3 regions of the Pseudomonas sp. P1_F7 genome follow, and region 3 is predicted to be linked to each of the others. Evidence: predicted binding sites of a transcription regulator. Region 3 holds the regulator's gene; each other region holds the start of a gene.
What was found. Region 3 encodes sigma-54, which starts transcription at its own class of promoters, with help from an activator protein. Its sites were predicted from a motif close to ANTGGCATNNANNTTGCTNT; they were not measured.
Positions count from the first base shown of each region.

Region 1: AC1D1M_RS04520 (CmpA/NrtA family ABC transporter substrate-binding protein) is a predicted target of sigma-54. The motif match lies at 1,813-1,832, and genes of this name have one in related genera.
Region 2: AC1D1M_RS11985 (flagellar basal body rod protein FlgF) is a predicted target of sigma-54. The motif match lies at 5,090-5,109, and genes of this name have one in related genera.

Region 1 is NZ_JBFUBR010000003.1:94,208-101,379, reverse strand. Features, by position in the region: gene rmf (ribosome modulation factor) at 305-520, shown strand; gene AC1D1M_RS04525 (quinone-dependent dihydroorotate dehydrogenase) at 701-1,720, opposite strand; gene AC1D1M_RS04520 (CmpA/NrtA family ABC transporter substrate-binding protein) at 1,949-3,160, shown strand; gene AC1D1M_RS04515 (ANTAR domain-containing response regulator) at 3,176-3,751, shown strand; gene AC1D1M_RS04510 (nitrate/nitrite transporter) at 3,983-5,194, shown strand; gene AC1D1M_RS04505 (bifunctional protein-serine/threonine kinase/phosphatase) at 5,202-6,872, shown strand.
Region 2 is NZ_JBFUBR010000006.1:191,548-198,719, reverse strand. Features, by position in the region: gene AC1D1M_RS12015 (hypothetical protein) at 13-198, opposite strand; gene AC1D1M_RS12010 (hypothetical protein) at 271-402, opposite strand; gene AC1D1M_RS12005 (amino acid aminotransferase) at 676-1,869, opposite strand; gene AC1D1M_RS12000 (4a-hydroxytetrahydrobiopterin dehydratase) at 1,869-2,225, opposite strand; gene phhA (phenylalanine 4-monooxygenase) at 2,330-3,121, opposite strand; gene AC1D1M_RS11990 (sigma-54-dependent transcriptional regulator) at 3,401-5,020, shown strand; gene AC1D1M_RS11985 (flagellar basal body rod protein FlgF) at 5,164-5,904, shown strand; gene flgG (flagellar basal-body rod protein FlgG) at 5,950-6,735, shown strand; gene flgH (flagellar basal body L-ring protein FlgH) at 6,788-7,172, shown strand, end outside.
Region 3 is NZ_JBFUBR010000010.1:46,457-53,628, reverse strand. Features, by position in the region: gene AC1D1M_RS15635 (KpsF/GutQ family sugar-phosphate isomerase) at 178-1,152, shown strand; gene AC1D1M_RS15630 (KdsC family phosphatase) at 1,152-1,676, shown strand; gene lptC (LPS export ABC transporter periplasmic protein LptC) at 1,684-2,256, shown strand; gene lptA (lipopolysaccharide transport periplasmic protein LptA) at 2,243-2,791, shown strand; gene lptB (LPS export ABC transporter ATP-binding protein) at 2,791-3,516, shown strand; gene AC1D1M_RS15610 (RNA polymerase factor sigma-54) at 3,700-5,193, shown strand; gene hpf (ribosome hibernation-promoting factor, HPF/YfiA family) at 5,268-5,576, shown strand; gene ptsN (PTS IIA-like nitrogen regulatory protein PtsN) at 5,589-6,053, shown strand; gene rapZ (RNase adapter RapZ) at 6,056-6,913, shown strand; gene AC1D1M_RS15590 (HPr family phosphocarrier protein) at 6,929-7,172, shown strand, end outside.

The DNA.
Region 1 (7,172 bases), on a different contig from region 3:
TCTCACTAAAGGATTAAGCCCATCATCCAGCGCAGGGCCGATCATACCGGGGTTTGGCCAATAAATACGCTAAAAACACGCTGTTACTTATGGCCTTAGCACATTAATAGTTACGTCCTTATGACAAAACGATCATTCCCTCGATGTGACGCATTGGTTAGAACTCAATACAGGTTGGCGCCGCAACGACGCCAACACCTTGGCTCGTCACGCCGGCAACGAGCCCCCAACGGCAGAGTTTTTCTGCCAGACCTCAATAGAGGTCGACGCGATAAATACAGTCAACAAGTGAGGGCAACACCCTATGAGAAGACTTAAGCGTGATCCGTTGGAAAGAGCATTTTTGCGCGGATATCAATATGGCGTTGGTGGCAAATCCCGTGAGCTTTGCCCATTTACTCTACCGTCGGTACGTCAAGCCTGGATCAACGGCTGGCGAGAAGGACGCGGCGACAACTGGGACGGTATGACCGGCACTGCGGGAATCCACAAACTCAACGAACTTCACGCCGTCGGCTAATTACAGGGCAAAACACTCCGACACGACAATCTGATTTTGTACCGAATTAACCATGCGCGTCCCATCCGGACGGCGGGCTCCGGCCCAGGGGCTCCTTCAAGGAGCCCTTTTTTATGCCCGCTCAAATTCAGCGGCAAACCTTTGTGGCGGGGGGGCAAGCCCCCTCGCCACAAAAGCTCGCTAGCGTAGCGCTGCGATTGCGTCTACCGACTCACGAATCAGCGCCGGGCCTTTATAGATAAAGCCCGAATAGATCTGCACCAGGCTCGCGCCTGCGGTGATTTTCTCTGCGGCGTGCTTGCCTTCGGTAATGCCGCCAGCAGCGATGATCGGCAGGCGACCACCCAGCTCCGATGCCAGCACCGTCACGGTGTGGGTGCTCTTGTCGCGAACCGGTGCGCCGGACAAACCACCGGCTTCTTCGCCATGCTCCATGCCCTCGACGCCAACGCGGCTCAGGGTGGTGTTAGTCGCAATGACGCCATCCATTCCGGTTTCGATCAGCGCTTGCGCAACTTGTGCGGTTTCTTCGTCGCTCATGTCCGGCGCGATCTTGATCGCCAGCGGTACATGTTTGCCATGACGCAATGCCAGTTCCGCGCGGCGCTCGGCCAGATCGGCCAGCAACTGCTTGAGCGAGTCGCCAAATTGCAGGCTGCGCAGGCCCGGCGTGTTCGGCGAACTGACGTTGACCGTCACATAGCTGGCGTGGGCGTAAACCTTGTCCAGGCAGATCAGGTAGTCGTCCACGGCACGCTCGACCGGAGTATCGAAGTTCTTGCCGATGTTGATGCCCAGCACGCCCTTGTACTTGGCCGCCGCCACGCGGGCAAGCAGGTGATCGACGCCGAGGTTGTTGAAACCCATGCGGTTGATGATCGCCTCGGCGTCCGGCAAACGAAACAGACGTGGCTTCGGGTTGCCCGGCTGCGGACGCGGGGTGATGGTGCCGATTTCGACAAAACCGAAACCCAGTTGGGCGAAACCATCGATGGCCGCGCCGTTCTTGTCCAGGCCGGCGGCCAGGCCCACCGGATTCGGGAAGTCCAGGCCCATGACATTCACCGGCATCTTCGCCGGGGCCTTGCACAGCAAGCCGTTGAGCCCAAGACGCCCGCCCGCGCCGATCAGGTCCAGGGACAGATCGTGGGAGGTTTCCGGGGAGAGTTTGAACAACAGCTGACGGGCCAGAGTGTACATGGGCGGATTTGACTCGATTGGCGGCGAATTGAGGCGGCGATTATAGCCGGGCAACGGGGTGGCAAGCGAGGCGCGTGAGCAAATCAACGGTTAATGGCATATGCCTTGCACCACTCTGGACACCAGCACCCATGCCAACGACGGAATGTGTGCAAAGACAATGGCGTCGTCCCCGGCCTGCCCATGCACGGACCCGGGACGACGTTTTTTTTGCAAGGTGAACGTACGATGAACGAACCGTCAGCCGGCCCTCTGGCCTGGGTCAATGGCAGCGATGCCCCGGAAAAAACCGAAATCAATCTCGGCTTCATGGCCCTGAGCGACTGCGCCTCGGTGGTGGTCGCCGCCACCCAGGGCTTCGCCCAACCCCACGGTTTGACCCTGAACCTCAAGCGCCAATCGTCCTGGGCCAACCTGCGGGACAAACTGGTCAGCGGCGAACTCGATGCAGCCCACAGCCTCTACGGTCTGATTTACGCCGTTCACCTGGGCATCGGTGGTGTGGCGGCGACCGACATGGCGGTGTTGATGGGCCTGAATCAGAACGGCCAGAGCATCAATCTGTCCCGCGGTTTGCAAGCGCTTGGAGTGACCAGTCCTGAAGCACTGGATCGGCACGTGCACCAAACTCGCTCAAAACTCACCTTCGCCCAGACGTTTCCAACCGGCACCCACGCCATGTGGTTGTATTACTGGCTCGCCAGCCAGGGCATTCACCCATTGCAGGATGTCGACAGCGTGGTGGTGCCGCCACCGCAAATGATCGCGCACCTGCGAGCCGGGCGTATCGACGGCTTCTGCGTCGGCGAACCCTGGTCCGCCAGCGCCGTGCAACAGGACCTCGGCTTCACCCTGGCCACGACCCAGACTCTCTGGCCCGATCATCCGGAAAAAGTCCTCGGCTGCACCCGCGCGTTCGTCGAGCAATACCCCAATACTGCCCGGGCATTGGTGATGGCGGTTCTGGAGGCCAGTCGTTTCATCGAAGAAAGCACCGAGAATCGCCGCAGTACCGCACAATTACTCAGTGCCGATCAGTACCTTGACGCGCCACTGGAATGCATCGAACCGCGCCTGCTGGGCGAATACGCCGACGGCCTTGGCCATCGCTGGCAAGACCCACACGCACTGCGCTTGCACGGGGATGGCGAGGTCAACCTGCCGTACCTGTCCGACGGCATGTGGTTCATGACCCAGTTCCGCCGCTGGGGTTTGTTGCGCGATGACCCGGACTATCTCGCGGTGGCCCGACAGGTCCAGCAACTGGACCTGTACCGTGAGGCCGCCAGTGCCGTCGGCGTCGCTTCGTCAGCCGAGGAAATGCGCAGCAGTCAGTTGATCGACGGCAAGATCTGGGACGGCTCGGACCCGGCCGGTTATGCCCGCAGTTTCAAACTGCACGCCATGAGCGACAGCTCACACCGATCCGCCAGCCGCTGACAGGAGACCACGAACATGCTGCGTATCCTGCTGATCAACGACACCGCGAAAAAAGTCGGACGCCTGAAGGCCGCCCTGACCGAGGCCGGTTTCGAAGTGATTGATGAGTCCGGCCTGACCATCGACCTGCCCGAACGCGTCGAAACGGTGCGTCCGGATGTGATTCTGATCGATACCGAGTCACCGGGGCGCGATGTCATGGAGCAAGTGGTGCTGGTGACTCGCGACCAGCCACGACCGATTGTGATGTTCACGGACGAACACGACCCCGATGTGATGCGACAGGCGATCAAGTCCGGGGTCAGCGCCTACATCGTCGAAGGCATTCACGCACAACGCCTGCAGCCGATTCTCGATGTGGCCATGGCGCGCTTCGAAAGCGATCAGGCCTTGCGTGCCCAGTTACATGCCCGCGACCAGCAATTGGCCGAGCGCAAGCGCATCGAACTGGCCAAAGGGCTGCTGATGAAAATGAAGAACTGCAACGAGGAAGAGGCCTACACCCTGATGCGCCGCCAGGCGATGAGCCGCCAGCAGAAGCTGATTCAAGTGGCGGAGCAGATTATTGCCATGAGCGAATTATTGGGTTGAACAACAAATTTCCGATATGGCACAGATCTGGCTAGGTAATCGGTACAGGTAACCAACGGCGGTTGCCCCACCTACGACAAAGACGTCGCTCACTTCATTTGCCCTTGGCGAATCGGGTGGCGGCGTTTTTTCGTTTTGGCCCCACAGCACGGGGCCGGTGGTGCGGCCGTAACGGCGCCCCACCTGCAAGCTCATGACTCCTTCCGAGACTCTTCACAGCTGAGGTGCGCGATGAATTCAAGCTTCTGGAAATCCGGCCATACACCCACATTGTTCGCAGCCTTCCTCTATTTCGACCTGAGCTTCATGGTCTGGTACCTGCTCGGACCTTTGGCGGTACAGATCGCCGCCGACCTGCACCTGACGACACAACAACGGGGGCTGGTGGTCGCCACGCCGATTCTGGCCGGGGCGGTGTTGCGCTTCGTGATGGGGATGCTGGCTGATCGCCTGTCGCCCAAAACCGCCGGCCTGATCGGTCAGGTGATCGTGATCTGCGCGCTGTTCGGCGCCTGGAAACTCGGGATCCACAGCTACGAGCAAGCCTTGCTGCTGGGCCTGTTCCTCGGCATGGCCGGCGCTTCGTTCGCCGTCGCCCTGCCCCTGGCCTCGCAGTGGTATCCGCCGCAGCATCAAGGCAAGGCCATGGGCATCGCCGGCGCGGGTAACTCGGGCACAGTGTTCGCCGCATTGATCGCCCCGGTGCTGGCGGCAGCATTTGGCTGGAGCAACGTGTTCGGGTTCGCCCTGATTCCGCTGATCCTGACCTTGATCGTCTTTGCCTGGCTGGCCAAAAACGCCCCCGAGCGGCCAAAAGCCAAATCCATGGCCGACTACTTCAAGGCCCTGGGTGATCGTGACAGCTGGTGGTTCATGTTTTTCTACAGCGTGACGTTCGGCGGCTTCATCGGCCTGGCCAGTGCCCTGCCCGGTTATTTCAACGACCAGTACGGCTTGAGCCCGGTGACTGCCGGCTACTACACCGCTGCCTGCGTGTTCGGCGGCAGCCTGATGCGCCCTCTGGGTGGCGCGCTGGCCGACCGTTTCGGCGGCATTCGGACCCTGTTGGCGATGTACACCGTCGCGGCGATCTGCATTACCGCGGTCGGTTTCAACCTGCCGAATTCCTACGCCGCCCTGGCACTTTTCGTCTGCACCATGCTCGGTTTGGGTGCAGGCAATGGCGCGGTCTTTCAGTTGGTGCCACAGCGTTTTCGCCGGGAAATCGGCGTGATGACCGGCCTGATCGGCATGGCCGGCGGCATCGGTGGGTTTGCCCTCGCGGCCGGTATGGGCGCGATCAAGCAAAGCACCGGCAGCTATCAACTGGCGCTGTGGTTGTTCGCCAGCCTCGGCGTGTTGGCCTGGTTCGGTCTGCACGGCGTGAAACGGCGCTGGAGAACCACCTGGGGTTCGGCTGCCGTGACGGCTGCGCGGGTCTGACCTCCCGATGAGCCTGCAACTGAGTTTCGCCGAAGCCAGCGCCATCGGTCCTCGCGAGGAAAACCAGGATGCCCTGCGCCTGGTCACACCGGCTCCGGCGCTGGCGGCGAGCAAAGGTTATCTGTTCGCCATCGCCGACGGCGTCAGCCAGTGCGCCGATGGCGGTCTGGCTGCCCGCTCGACGCTGCAGGCCCTGGCGCTGGATTACTACGCCACGCCGGAAACCTGGAGCGTCGCGCAGGCACTTGATCGTCTGCTGCTGGCGCAAAACCGCTGGTTGCAGGCCAATGGCCGCGGACAACCGCTACTGACCACCCTCAGTGCGCTGGTCCTGCGCGGCCGGCGTTTTACCCTGGCGCATGTCGGCGATTGTCGGGTGTATCGCTGGCACGCCGATCGATTGCAGCGAATCAGCGAGGATCACGTCTGGGACCAGCCGGGCATGCAGCATGTGCTGAAACGGGCGCTGGGACTCGATCAGCATCTGGTGCTGGATTTTCTCGACGGCGAGTTGCGCCTCGATGAAAGCTTCGTCCTGCTCAGCGACGGTATCTGGGCCGTCCTGGGCGATACCGCCATTGCGGCGATCCTGCGCGATCAACCGGATTTGCACAGCGCTGCGCAAACCCTGGTCAATGCCGCGCACTTGGCGGGCAGTCAGGACAACGCCAGCGCCTTGCTGGTGCGGGTCGATGCCCTCGGTGAAACGAGCATTGGCGATGCCTTGATTCACTTACAGCAATGGCCACTGCCGCCTGCCCTGAAACCGGGTCAGGCGTTCGAGGGCTGGCAGGTCGAGGGGATCGTCGCGCAGAGTCAGCAATCGCTGCTTTATCGCGTGCGCGACAGTCAGCAACAACCCTGGCTGCTGAAAACCCTGCCGGGCCGCCTGCACGACGATCACCAGGCCGGGCAAGCGTTACTCTCGGAAGAGTGGTTTCTCAAACGCGTGGCCGGTCGACATTTTCCTGAAGTGCATGCCGCCAGTCAGCGTCAGCATTTGTACTACGTGATGCGTGAATATCCGGGCGTTACCCTGGCGCAACGGCATGAGCAAGGCGGACCGTTGCCGCTGCCCCAGTGGCAGGACATCGCCGAACGCTTGTTGCGAGCGGTCGGCCTGCTGCATCGACGGCAGATTCTGCATCGCGATATCAAACCGGAAAACCTGTTGCTGGGGGACGATGGTGAGTTGCGCCTACTGGATTTCGGCCTCGCCTACTGCCCCGGTCTCTCACAGGACCTGCCCTGGGCTCTGCCGGGTACACCCAGTTACATCGCGCCAGAAGCCTTTCGCGGCGAAGTGCCGACGCCACAGCAGGACTTGTACGCCGTCGGTGTGACCCTGTATTTCCTGCTCACCGGGCACTATCCCTATGGCGAAATCGAAGCGTTCCAGCGCCCGCGGTTTGGTCTCCCGGTCAACGCCAGCCGCTATCGCCCCGACCTGCCGGACTGGATCGCCCATAGCCTGGAGCGCGCCGTGGCGGCGGCCCCCGACCAGCGCTTCGAAACGGCGGAAGAATGGTTGCTGCTGATCGAACAGGGCGAACGGCGCAGCTTGAGCGTACGCCCCAAGCCCTTGCTGGAGCGCGAGCCGCTGAAAGTCTGGCGGACATTGGCGCTGGTATCGTTACTGGTGAATCTGGCACTGCTGTTTTTGTTGTTTCATAGCTGAGTTTTTTACTGCACCCAAAAGATCAAAAGATCAAAAGATCTTTTGATCTTTCTGCTTCAAAACCGGGCATCGCGCCTTGAACCGGTGCACGAAAACACCCTCATCCCATGACGAGAGCCCATAAATCAGGCCCTTGCGAGAGTTGGCACAACCACTGCATTACCCCTTTCAACAGACATAAAGCGCAGGCTTCAACGACGAAGGCTGCACTTCCCGAGAGAACGGGACCAGGACAAAGGCGTCCTCGCTAGGCAACTAGCGGGACGCCTTTTTTTGTTTGCGCAAAATTTGTCGAGCATG
Region 2 (7,172 bases), on a different contig from region 3:
TGCCGGGTGCTGTCATTCAGGTTTGACGGGAGCGACCAGCTGCGTGGTGACCAGGGCGGCCAGCGCATTTTCCTGGGTGCCGAAGCGGGCGAGCAACGAGGCTTGCTTCTCGGGGGAGAGGCGATTCCAGATTCCGATCATTTTCTCGGCGGTACCGATCAGGACGCTGGCCTGGGCTTCGCTGAATTCATCGGTCATGGGTAAAGGCTCTTTCAGGCAGTGTGGAAAGCGCATGTTAGCGCTTTCCACACGGTCTGTACGGCGGGTGTTTCAGTCTTCGCTGTCAGCCTGGCGGCTGCCAGTGGCTTCTTTCGGCTCGGGTTGTTGGGCTCCGGCTTGCTGCGTGGTCGTCTGCTCAGGTTCGTGCAGGCTTGGGAAGGGGAGATTAGGAATCTCGTGCATAGTCGCGCTCCTCGCTAAGTCTGTTGATAGATCTGGTAGATCCGCGCTTTTAAAAAGCCTGGGCAGGATACAGCACTGAAAATGACAAACGGACTTTTATATCCATTTGTTTCGACGGATGGGATTGTCTAGACATGACTGGAGGAGCGACACAAAACAAATGTGGGAGCGAGCTTGCTCGCGATGGCGGAGTGTCATTCAACGGTGATGTTGACTGATAGACCGCTATCGCGAGCAGGCTCGCTCCCACAGGGGGCTTGCAGTGCCTGATGGTTATTTGCAGACGCTGGCAATCGCCGCGGCCAGCAAATCCAAACGCGTAGCATCAATGCCGGCGACGTTGGCCCGACCCGAACTGACCATGTACACGCTGTGGTTGTCCCGCAGGTTCTTCACTTGCTCAGGCGACAGGCCGGTATAGGAGAACATCCCGCGTTGCACGCCAATGTGCGCAAAACGCTCGCGCAAACCGTGCGGCTCCAGCGCCTCCACCAGACCGCTGCGCAGTTGGGCGATACGCAGGCGCATGCCTTCCACTTCGTCAGCCCAGAGGTTTTTCAGCTCCGGATCGCCGAGGATGGTCGCGACCACCGCCGCACCGTGATCCGGTGGCGTTGACCACAGGTTGCGGGCGATGTTGGCCAGCTGACTGCGGATGTCGGTGAGCTTGTCAGCGGTTTTCGCGCAGACAATCAGCGCGCCAGTGCGGTCGCGGTACAGGCCGAAGTTCTTCGAGCAGGAACTGGTGATCAACAGTTCCGGCAACTCGGCGGCGAACAACCGGGTCGACCAGGCATCCTGTTCCAGGCCATCGCCGAATCCTTGATACGCGAAGTCGATCAGTGGCAGGAGTTCGCGCTTGCGTACTACCTCCAGCACCCTCTGCCAGTCATCCTGGGACAGGTCGAAACCGGTCGGGTTGTGGCAACAGGCGTGCAGCAAGACCACGTCACCCTTGGGCGCTTCATTGAGCGCCGCCAGCATGCCGTCGACATCCAGTCGGTTGTCACTGCCCACGTACGGGTAGTGGCTGACCTTGACCTTGGCTGTCGCAAAAATCGTTTCGTGGATCGGCCAGGTCGGGTTGCTCAACCACACGCCGCGCCCCGGCAGGCATTGGGCGATAAAGTCAGCGCTCAGACGCAAAGCCCCGGTGCCGCCCGGAGTCTGGGTGGCGCCGGCGCGTTGTGCGCTGATCAGCTTCGAGTCGGCACCCAACACCAGTTCATTGATCGCCTTGCCGAACGCCGGTTCGCCGTGACCACCGATGTAGGTCTTGGTGGACTGATGCTCCACCAGGCGTTGCTCGGCAAGTTTCACCGACTCGAGAATCGGCGTCAGGCCCTTGGCGTCTTTGTAGACACCCACGCCCAGATCGAACTTGCGCGGGTTCGGGTCCTGCGCGTAGGCCTCCATCAGGCCGAGGATCGGGTCGCCAGGCACTCGACCGATGGCGTCGAAATGCATTACTTGCGCCCCTCAGCGTCCTGCGCCACTTCGTCAGTGCGCGCGGCCATGATGAAGTCGTTGCGGTGCAGGCCCTTGATCGAGTGGCTCCACCAGGTCACGGTCACTTTGCCCCACTCGGTCAGCAGGCCCGGGTGGTGGCCTTCGGCCTCGGAGATTTCACCGACGGCGTTGGTGAACGCCAGGGCGTGCTTGAAGTTCTTGAACAGGAAGACCTTTTCCAGCTGCATGATGCTGTCACGTACTTCGATGTTCCAGTCCGGGATCTGCTTGATCAGGATCGGCAGTTCTTCGTCGCTGACTTGTGGGGCGTCGGCGCGGCAGGCTTCGCAATGGGCTTGAGTTAATGCGGTCATGATGTGTTCCTGAAATCGAATGTTGGGAAATCGGCCCTCAGTGCTACCACGCTAATCCAAAGCGATGGTTTCTGACAGGCTCACTTGATTCTAAAAGCGGCGGATCACGCGGCTTTTGGTTTTGGCGGAAATTTCGGTGCGTGCAGACCCATCTGCATCGCTTGCTTGACCATGCCCATGATGTCTTCGTGAGCGAGGTCGAACAGACGCTTGAGATTTGGCAACGCGAAGTACAGTGGCTGCAAGATGTCGATGCGGTAGGGCGTGCGCATGCATTCCAGCGGATCGAACGCCTGATGCTCAGGCTCGTCCGACAGGCAATACACGGTCTCTTTCGGAGAAGACAGAATGCCGCCGCCGTAGATGCGCTGGCCTTGCGGGGTGTCGACCAGGCCGAATTCGATGGTCATCCAGTACAGGCGCGCCAGGTACACGCGTTCTTCCTTGGAAGCCTTGAGGCCGAGTTTGCCGTAGGTGTGGGTGAATTCGGCAAACCACGGGTTGGTCAGCAGCGGGCAGTGACCGAAGATCTCGTGGAAAATGTCCGGCTCTTGCAGGTAATCCAGCTCTTCGCGGGTACGAATGAAGGTAGCCACTGGAAACTGCTTGCTGGCCAGCAATTCGAAAAAGGTCTGGAAAGGGATCAGCGCCGGTACGCGGGCTACCTGCCAGCCGGTGGTTTCACCGAGGACCTTGTTGATTTCGCCGAGTTGAGGAATGCGGTCGTGGGGCAGACCGAGTTTTTCGATACCGTCCAGGTACTCCTGGCACGCACGCCCTTCGATCACTTTCAGTTGACGAGTGATCAGCGTGTTCCACACCGCGTGTTCTTCGGCGGGGTAGTCGATAAAACCTTGCGCATCGGGCTCGCGAGCCACGTATTGCGTCTGCTTCATGCTGCTCTCCTGCTAGGGATTTCGTTCTTGTTATGTACTGCTATAGACCTAGAAATACCCCATGGATTGCACCGTTGCAGCAGGTGCTCGGCGTCAAGCGCAGAAAAATCCCTCGATAATCGTAAAGTTTTCGTTACGAGTGGCCGCTTGTTGCGTACTGGCTGAGATTTTCGGGTTTGAAAAGCGCCTTTCCTGTCACATAATCTTGACGACTATCTGAGCGCCCACGCAGAAAAATCCCTGCCATTGGCCTCGTCCTTCACTGTTTGGGCCTTTTTTATGCGTATCAAAGTCCACTGCCAGAACCGCATCGGCATCCTGCGCGACATTCTCAACCTGTTGGTGGAGTACGGGATCAACGTGGCCCGTGGTGAGGTGGGCGGTGAGCATGGCAACGCCATCTACCTGCATTGCCCGAACCTGATCAACATTCAGTTCCAGGCCTTGCGTCCGAAATTCGAAGCGATTGCCGGGGTTTTCGGCGTCAAGCGTGTAGGGCTGATGCCGAGCGAGCGTCGGCATATGGAGCTCAACGCACTGCTCGGTGCGCTGGAGTTTCCGGTGCTGTCGATCGACATGGGCGGTTCCATTGTCGCGGCCAACCGGGCAGCGGCGCAGTTGCTCGGGGTGCGGGTCGACGAGGTGCCGGGTATTCCCCTTTCGCGGTACGCCGAAGATTTCGATTTGCCGGAACTGGTGCGCGCCAACAAGTCGCGGATCAACGGGCTGCGGGTCAAGGTCAAGGGGGATGTGTTCCTGGCCGACATCGCGCCATTGCAGTCCGAGCACGACGACAGCGAGGCCATGGCCGGTGCGGTGTTGACATTGCATCGCGCCGACCGGGTGGGCGAGCGCATCTACAACGTGCGCAAGCAGGAACTGCGCGGGTTCGACAGCATCTTTCAGAGCTCGAAAGTGATGGCCGCGGTAGTGCGCGAGGCACGGCGTATGGCGCCACTGGATGCACCGCTATTGATAGAGGGCGAGACCGGTACCGGCAAAGAATTGTTGGCACGGGCCTGCCATCTGGCCAGTCCTCGTGGGCAGTCACCGTTAATGGCGCTCAATTGCGCCGGTTTGCCGGAGTCCATGGCCGAGACGGAATTGTTCGGTTATGGCCCCGGTGCCTTCGAAGGGGCGCGGGCCGAGGGCAAGCTCGGGCTGCTGGAGCTGACGGCGGGCGGTACGCTGTTTCTCGATGGCGTCGGCGAAATGAGCCCGCGCTTGCAGGTGAAATTGCTGCGCTTCCTGCAGGACGGTTGCTTCCGTCGTGTGGGCAGTGATGAAGAGGTCTACCTCGACGTGCGGGTGATCTGCGCGACCCAGGTCGACCTTTCCGAATTGTGCGCTCGCGGTGAGTTCCGCCAGGACCTCTATCACCGCTTGAATGTGTTGTCGCTGCACATCCCGCCGCTACGCGAATGCCTCGATGGTTTGACGCCGCTGGTGGAGCACTTCCTCGATCAGGCCAGCCGGCAGATCGGTTGCCCGTTGCCAAAACTGGCTCCGGCGGCCATGGAGCGGCTCAGTCATTACCATTGGCCGGGCAACGTGCGGCAACTGGAGAACGTGCTGTTCCAGGCGGTTTCCCTGTGCGACGGCGGCACGGTCAAGGCCGAGCACATTCGTTTGCCGGATTATGGCGTGCGTCAGCCCCTTGGCGATTTTTCGCTGGAGGGTGGGTTGGACGAGATCGTCGGGCGTTTCGAGAAGGCGGTGTTGGAGCGGCTGTACTCCGAGCATCCGAGCAGTCGGCAGTTGGGCAAGCGCCTGGGGGTTTCGCATACCACCATTGCCAACAAGTTCTCCTACGTCGAACCCTGTAGGAGCTGCCGAAGGCTGCGATCTTTTGATCCGTTGCCGCGAAGCGGCATGACACCGCCGGTTTTTCGTCTCTGATACAAATCCCCCATCCCCTCTGAATCCTCAAAGTCCCCTGTTTACCGGCCCCCGCGCCGCCAAAAACAAGTTGGTCTGCAAATTGCTTATGGCTCAGCAGTACAGCAGTGGACGGCAAACGTCCGGCAGGCAGAGGAACAATTGTGGACAAGTACCTTTATGTGGCAATGACCGGCGCCAGCCAGAATGCACTGGCGCAAAAGGCGCATGCCAACAACCTCGCGAACATCTCCACCAACGGCTTCCAGAAAGACCTGGAGCAGGCTCGTTCGATGCCGGTGTTCGGTGACAGCTTTCCGGCGCGTGCGTTTGCCATGTCCGAACGCCCGGCCACCGATTTCTCCCCGGGCTCACTGGTGGAAACCGGTCGCGACCTCGACGTTGCCGTGCAAGGTAACGGCTGGATTGCCGTACAGACTCCGGATGGCGGTGAAAGCTACGTGCGCACCGGCAGCCTGAACGTTGACGCCCTGGGCGTGCTGCGTGCCGGCAACGGCATGCCGGTCATGGGCAATGGCGGGCCGATTGCCGTGCCGCCGGAACAGCAGATCGAAGTCGGCGAGGACGGCACCATCAGCATCCGCGCAATGGGCGAAGGTCCCCGGGTGATGGCGGAAGTCGACCGCATCAAGCTGGTCAACCCGGACCTCAAGAACATGACCAAGGGCCTGGATGGTTCGATCCACACCAAGGATGGCCAGCCGGCGCAGGCCGATGCCAACGTCAAGCTGGTGTCCGGGTTCCTCGAGTCGAGCAACGTCAATGCCGTGGAAGAGATGACCTCGGTGCTGGCCTTGTCCAAGCAGTTCGAGCTGCACATCAAGATGATGAACACCGCCAAAGACGATGACCAGGCCATGGCTCGGGTCTTGCAGATCAGCTAATTACCAGAACGTCGCGCCGTAAAACAGGCGCACGAGGAGAATCGAATGCTTCCGGCTCTATGGGTTGCCAAGACAGGTCTGTCCGCCCAGGACACCAACCTGACCACCATTTCCAACAACCTGGCCAACGTGTCGACCACGGGTTTCAAACGTGACCGCGCCGAGTTCCAGGACCTGCTCTACCAGATCAAGCGTCAGCCAGGCGCCCAGTCGACCCAGGACAGCGAACTGCCATCGGGTCTGCAACTGGGTACCGGTGTGCGCATCGTCGGCACCCAGAAAAACTTCACCGCCGGCAGCCTGCAAACCACCGAGCAGCCACTGGACATGGCCATCGACGGTCGCGGTTTCTTCCAGATCCTGCAACCGGACGGCACCACGTCCTACACCCGTGACGGTACGTTCCACCTGGACTCCAACGGCCAGATCGTCAACGCCAGCGGCTTTGCCCTGGAGCCGGCCATTGTCATTCCGAACGACGCGCAGACCTTCACGGTCGGCCGCGACGGCACCGTGTCCATCACCGTTGCCGGCAACCCGGCTGCCCAGGTGATCGGCAACCTGCAAACCGCTGACTTCATCAACCCGGCGGGTCTGCAGGCGGTGGGCAACAACCTGTTCCTGGAAACCGCCGCCAGTGGCGCGCCGCAAGTCGGTACACCAGGCCTGAACGGTTTCGGCACCACGCTGCAGAACACCCTGGAAACGTCCAACGTCAGCACCGTTGAGGAGATGGTCAACATGATCACCACCCAGCGCGCCTACGAGATGAACTCCAAGGTGATCTCCACCGCCGACCAGATGCTCTCGTTCGTAACGCAGAATCTGTAATCAAGTCTATGTGGCGGCCATGAGGCTGCCTGCAACACCGTGAGGTAGGGTCATGAATCGCTTTGTATCTGTTCTGGCACTGAGTGGGATCACCGCGCTCGCAGGTTGCGTTCCTGCGACGCCCAAGCCTAATGATCCCTACTACGCTCCGGTGTTGCCGCGCACGCCGTTGCCGGCGGCCGCGAACAACGGCTCGATCTACCAGGCCGGTTTCGAACAGAACCTCTACAGCGACCGCAAGGCGTTCCGGATCGGTGACATCATCACCATCACCCTGAACGAAAGGACCCAGGCCAGCAAAAACGCCAATTCGCAAATTGGCAAGAACAGCAAGGCCAACATCGGCTTGACTTCGCTGTTCGGCAGCAGTGCCACCACCAACAACCCGTTCGGTGATGGCGACCTGAGCCTGAGCGCCAGCTACGAAGGCGACCGCG
Region 3 (7,172 bases):
TGCAAAGGCTGCGCGCCCAAGGCCAAAGCCGAACCATGTTCAACGGCATGACCGGTTGAAAGCCCCATTTAGAGGGTTCCTGTAACAGTGAATGACAATGCGCGACGAACTTGCGTGAGGGATTCGATCATTACCGCTATAATCGCCGCCTTTTCATCAGGCTATACGATTTCTGACATGAGCCAATCCAGCGACCTGATTCAATCAGCACAACGCACCATCCGCCTCGAGGTAGAAGCCGTGCAAGGCCTGCTACCCCATCTCGACGCAGATTTCGTACGCGCTTGCGAGATGATTCTGGCCAGCAAAGGCCGCGTGGTCGTGGTCGGCATGGGCAAGTCGGGGCACATCGGCAACAAGATCGCCGCGACCCTGGCCAGCACCGGCACCACGGCATTTTTTGTGCACCCGGCTGAAGCCAGCCACGGTGACATGGGCATGATTACCCGCGACGACATCATTCTGGCGCTCTCGAACTCCGGTTCCACCAATGAAATCGTGACCCTGCTGCCACTGATCAAGCGCCTGGGCATTCAGTTGATCAGCGTGACCGGCAACCCTGACTCGCCGTTGGCCAAGGCCGCCGAGGTCAACCTGAATGTTCACGTCGAGCACGAAGCCTGTCCGTTGAACCTGGCACCCACCTCGTCGACCACCGCCGCACTGGTCATGGGCGACGCCCTGGCAGTCGCGCTGCTGGAAGCCCGTGGCTTTACCGCCGAAGACTTCGCCTTTTCCCATCCCGGCGGCGCCCTGGGCCGACGCCTGCTGCTGAAAGTGGAAAATGTCATGCACGCAGGCCAGGAACTGCCACAGGTCCAGCGCGGCACCCTGCTCAAGGACGCCCTGATGGAAATGACCCGCAAGGGCCTGGGCATGACCGTGATCCTGGAAGCCGATGGAAAGCTGGCCGGGATCTTTACCGACGGTGACTTGCGTCGCACGCTGGACCGTAGCATCGACATCCATAGCGCTACCATCGACCAGGTCATGACTGCACACGGCAAGACTGCCCGCGCCGAGATGCTCGCCGCCGAAGCGCTGAAAATCATGGAAGACCATAAAATCAACGCGCTGGTCGTGGTTGACCGTGAAGACCGCCCGGTCGGCGCCCTGAACATGCACGACTTGCTGCGCGCAGGAGTAATGTAATGAGTGCGGACCTGCTGCAACGCGGCAAACAGATCAAACTGGCGGTGTTCGATGTCGATGGCGTGCTGACCGATGGTCGCCTGTACTTCCTCGAAGACGGCAGCGAATTCAAGACGTTCAACACACTCGACGGCCAGGGCATCAAGATGCTGATGGCCGCAGGCGTGCAGACCGCCATCATCAGCGGCCGCAAGACCCCAGTGGTCGAACGGCGAGCCAGGAACCTCGGTATCCCGCATCTGTATCAGGGTCGCGAAGACAAACTGGTGGTACTCGACGAACTGCTGGCCCAGCTCAACCTGAGCTATGAACAGGTGGCCTACCTCGGCGACGACCTGCCGGACCTGCCGGTGATTCGCCGCGTCGGACTGGGCATGGCGGTGGCCAATGCCGCCAGCTTCGTGCGTGAACACGCTCACGGCATCACCCTCGCCCGTGGCGGCGAAGGCGCCGCTCGCGAATTCTGCGAATTGATCCTGCGCGCCCAGGACCGCCTTGATGCGGCCAATGCGGCGTACCTGTGAGCCCACTATGCTGAGCAAAAAGTTTCGTAACACCCTGATGTACAGTTGCATCGCAGCGATATTCGCCGCGGTCGGCTACTGGAACATCAGCCCGGAACGCTTCCTCGACAAGCCGGTAACGCCGGTCGATGAAAGCGCAATCGACTATTACGCCATCAACGCCCACAGCGTGCAGTACCTGCCGGACGGCAAGCTGCAATATGATCTGGTGTCCGACAAGGTCGAGCACCTGAAAGCGACCGAGGTGACATTGCTGACCAACCCCGACCTGAATGTATTCCGCGGCACCGAATTCCCGTGGCACGTCCAGAGCCTGCACGGCGAGGTCAACCCTGACGGCACACAGGTCGAACTGATCGATGACGTGCGTATCACGCGCTTCGACGAGAAAAACCGTAAAACCCTGATCACCAGCACCCGCATGACCGTGTTCCCGCAGCAGCAATATGCGCAGACCGAGCAAGACGTTAGAATCGACGGCGCTGGCGGTGTATCGACTGGCAAGGGAATGAAAGCGTATTTGAAAGAAAGCAGGATACACCTGCTATCGAACGTAAGAGGACAGTATGAGGCTCGTTAAAACCCTCCCGATTTTGCTCAGTCTGGGCGCAGCACTGGGAAGCGTGAGTGCCTGGGCTCTGCCGGAAGATCAACAGCAGCCTATCCGCATTCAGGCCGACGATGCCCAACTGGACGACAAGCAAGGTATTGCTACCTATAAGGGTGACGTGATCATCACCCAAGGCTCGATGAAGGTGACCGGCAACACCGTGACCATCACCCGCACCCCGACTGGCGACATCGACGTGGTGACATCGGTGGGCAACCTGGCGTACTTCGAGCAACTGCAAACCGCTGGCGATACCAAACCCGTTCAGGGCTGGGGCGTGACCATCCAGTATCACGCCACACAAAACCGGGTCGTGCTGATTGACAAGGCAAAAGTTGTCGACAAGGACAACAACGTCACCCAGGGCGAGAAAATTGTCTACGACACGGTCAAGAAGCTCGCCAGCGCCGGTCGCGCCACAGGCAGCAAGGTCACCGAGGCGCGCCCGCGTATCGACATGGTGATCCAGCCGAAGAAGAAAACCGACGAGAATAAGGCCCAGTAATGGCAACTCTGAAAGCTCAGCATCTGGCCAAGAGCTACAAGAGCCGCCAGGTCGTGCGTGACGTCAGCTTGTCCATCGACAGCGGCCAGATCGTCGGCCTGCTTGGCCCGAACGGCGCCGGCAAGACCACCTGCTTCTACATGATCGTCGGCCTGGTGCAAGCCGACCAGGGCCGCGTCCTGATCGATGACCTGGACGTCAGCCACCAGCCGATGCACGGTCGCGCAAAGGCCGGTATCGGCTACCTGCCGCAAGAAGCATCGATCTTCCGCAAACTGTCGGTGGCCGACAACATCATGGCCATCCTCGAGACCCGCAAGGAGCTCGACAAGGCCGGTCGTCGCAAGGAGCTGGAAAGCCTGCTGCAGGAATTCCACATCAGCCACATCCGCGACAACCTCGGCATGAGTCTGTCCGGTGGTGAGCGCCGTCGCGTGGAAATCGCCCGCGCCCTGGCCACCAACCCGAAATTCATCCTCCTCGACGAACCCTTCGCCGGCGTGGACCCGATTTCGGTCGGCGACATCAAGCAGATCATCTACCACCTCAAGGCCAAGGGCATTGGCGTGCTGATCACCGACCACAACGTTCGTGAAACCCTGGATATCTGTGAAACCGCCTATATCGTCAATGACGGTCAACTGATCGCCGAAGGCGACGCTGAAACCATCCTGGCCAACGACCTTGTGAAGGAAGTGTATCTGGGCCACGAATTCCGCCTGTAGGACACCGAGGTGCCAGACTGGTCGACGAGCGCTTGTCTCGATAAAAAACAACTCTTTTTTATTGTTACAGTGCTCTAGGCAAACACTACAGTTTCAGGCATATAATTTGCTTATGTTTGGCGCCCTGGCGCCCTGTAGTGGATGGCGCATGTGCGCCGGCGAATAAGGTGTTAAGCCCCTGCCATGAAACCATCGCTAGTCTTGAGAATGGGCCAGCAGCTGACGATGACACCGCAGCTGCAACAGGCCATCCGCCTGCTCCAATTGTCGACCCTGGACCTGCAACAGGAAATCCAGGAGGCCCTGGAGTCCAATCCGATGCTTGAACGCCAGGAAGAAGGCGACGACTTCGACAATTCCGACCCCTTGGCCGACAACGCCGAACAAAAGCCCAACACTGACATCCAGGAGCCCTCTTATCAGGAAAGCGCCCCGACGGTTGATAACCTCGATGAAGGTGACTGGAACGAGCGTATCCCCAACGAACTTCCCGTCGACACTGCGTGGGAAGACGTTTACCAGACCAGCGCCAGCAGCCTGCCCAGCAATGATGATGACGAGTGGGACTTCACCACCCGCACTTCGGCCGGCGAAAGCCTGCAAAGCCACCTGCTGTGGCAACTGAACCTGGCCCCGATGTCGGACACCGATCGCCTGATCGCCGTGACCCTCATCGACTGCATCAACAATCAGGGCTACCTGGACGAAACCCTCGAGGAAATCCTCGAAGCCTTCGATCCGGAACTGGACATCGAACTGGACGAAATCGAAGCCGTCCTGCACCGCATCCAGCAATTCGAGCCCGCCGGCATCGGCGCCCGCAATCTGGGCGAATGCCTGCTGCTGCAATTGCGCCAACTGCCCGCCAAGACCCCTTGGCTGGCCGAGGCCAAGCGCCTTGTCACCGATTATATCGACCTGCTTGGCAGCCGCGACTACAGCCAGTTGATGCGCCGCATGAAGCTCAAGGAAGATGAGCTGCGCCAGGTCATCGAGCTGGTCCAGAGCCTCAACCCGCGCCCGGGCTCGCAGATCGAGTCCACCGAAGCCGAGTACGTCGTTCCTGACGTTATCGTGCGCAAGGACAACGAGCGCTGGCTGGTGGAGCTGAATCAGGAGTCGGTGCCACGGCTGCGGGTCAACGCCCAGTACGCCGGTTTCGTGCGCCGCGCCGACACCAGCGCCGACAACACCTTTATGCGCAATCAGTTGCAGGAAGCCCGCTGGTTCATCAAGAGCCTGCAAAGCCGCAATGAAACCCTGATGAAGGTTGCCACCCAGATCGTCGAGCATCAGCGCGGGTTCCTCGAATATGGCGACGAAGCCATGAAGCCGCTGGTCCTGCATGACATCGCCGAAGCGGTCGGCATGCATGAGTCGACGATTTCACGGGTGACCACCCAGAAGTTCATGCACACCCCCCGGGGAATTTATGAACTGAAATATTTTTTCTCCAGTCACGTAAGCACCTCCGAAGGCGGCGAATGCTCGTCCACGGCGATCCGCGCGATCATCAAAAAACTGGTTGCCGCGGAAAATCAGAAAAAGCCGTTGAGTGACAGCAAGATCGCTGGTTTACTGGAGGCACAAGGCATTCAGGTGGCTCGCCGCACCGTCGCCAAGTACCGCGAATCCCTCGGGATCGCGCCTTCGAGCGAACGCAAGCGGTTGATGTAGAGCCACGCCACAGCGTTCCAGTGGTAGATCATCTGATCTACCGCTTTATGCACTGGCAACGAAGGAGAAGCTGTATGCAAGTCAACATCAGTGGACACCAACTGGAAGTGACCGAACCTCTTCGCACCTACATCGGCGAAAAACTCGAACGATTGGAGCGACATTTCGACAAGATCACTAACGTGCAGGTCACGATGACCGTCGAGAAGCTGAAACAGAAAATCGAAGCCACGCTGCATATTCCCGGGAATGAAGTGGTCGCCAACGCGGAACATACTGATATGTACGCCGCGATCGACGCACTCACCGACAAGCTGGATAAACAACTCAAAAAGCATAAGGAAAAGACCCAGAGCCTCCTTCAGGGCGCAACAGGTCGTTAACACTCCCAACCCATGATCCGACTTGAAAGTATCCTGACCCCCGGCCGTTCCCTGGTGAACGTGCCGGGTGGCAGTAAAAAGAAAGCCCTCGAACAAATTGCCAATCTTATCGCCCGCGAAGTGCCGGCTCTGGAGATGCAAGATGTCTTCGAGGCGCTGATTGCCCGTGAAAAACTCGGCTCCACCGGTTTTGGCAACGGCATCGCTATTCCACATTGCCGCCTCAAGGGCTGTGTTTCGCCCATCAGTGCATTGATGCACCTGGACGCCCCTATCGATTTCGACGCCATCGACGGCGCGCCGGTTGACCTGCTGTTCGTACTGCTGGTCCCGGAAGCCGCCACCGATGCGCACCTTGAGCTGCTGCGACAGATCGCCAGCATGCTCGACCGCAAGGAAGTTCGCGAAAAACTGCGTCATGCTGCAAGCAACGAAGCCCTGTATCAGGTTGTCCTGGACGAGCAAAACGGTCAGTAATCATGCGCTTGATCATCGTCAGTGGCCGTTCCGGCTCAGGTAAAAGTACCGCCCTCGACGTTCTTGAGGACAACGGCTACTACTGCATCGACAATCTGCCTGCCGGTCTGCTGCCGGAACTGGCTGAACGAGCATTGATTCATACCGAGCTAGTGCAGCCGCTGGTCGCCGTTTCCATTGACGCCCGCAACCTGCCCAGCCACCTATCCCGCTTCCCCGAGCTGCTCGAAGAAGTCCGCAGCCGCCACATCCAGTGCGATGTCCTGTACCTGGACGCCGACGAAGAAACCCTGCTAAAGCGCTTTTCGGAAACCCGCCGACGTCACCCCCTGAGCAACGCCAACCGCTCGCTGGCCGAAGCCATCAGCGTCGAGAGCGTCCTGCTCGGGCCGATTGCCGACCTCGCCGACCTCAAGATCAACACCACCAGCCTGAACCTGTATCAACTGCGCGATACCATCAAACTGCGCCTGTTGAATCAGCCAGAACCCGGCACTGCGTTCCTGGTGGAATCCTTCGGATTCAAGCGTGGCATGCCGGTGGACGCCGACCTGGTGTTCGATGTGCGCTGCCTGCCCAACCCTTACTGGAAACCGGAATTGCGCGAGCAGTCCGGGCTCGATCAACCGGTTGCCGAGTATCTGGCGGCACAGCCGGATGTCGAAGAGATGTTCCAGGACATTTCCACATACCTGCTAAAGTGGCTGCCTCGTTTTGCCGCCAGCAACCGCGCCTACGTCACCATTGCCATCGGATGCACTGGCGGACATCACCGCTCCGTCTACCTGACCGAGCGTCTGGGGCAGGCGCTGCAAAAATCCCTGAAGAACGTCCAGGTTCGCCACCGCGACCTCAGCTAAAGGATTCACACCGCGATGCCTGCTCTGGAAATCGAAATTATCAACAAGCTGGGCCTGCATGCCCGCGCTTCTGCAAAATTCGTTGGGGTGGCGGGTCAGTTCCCGTGCCAGATCCGGGCGGGTCGTACACCAGAGTCCATGGTCGATGGCAAAAGCATCATGGCGATGATGATGCTGGCCGCCGGCAAAGGCACCACGATCCACTTGAGCACAGAAGGCGAGCAGGAACAGGAAGCGCTGAATGCGCTGGTGGCGTTGA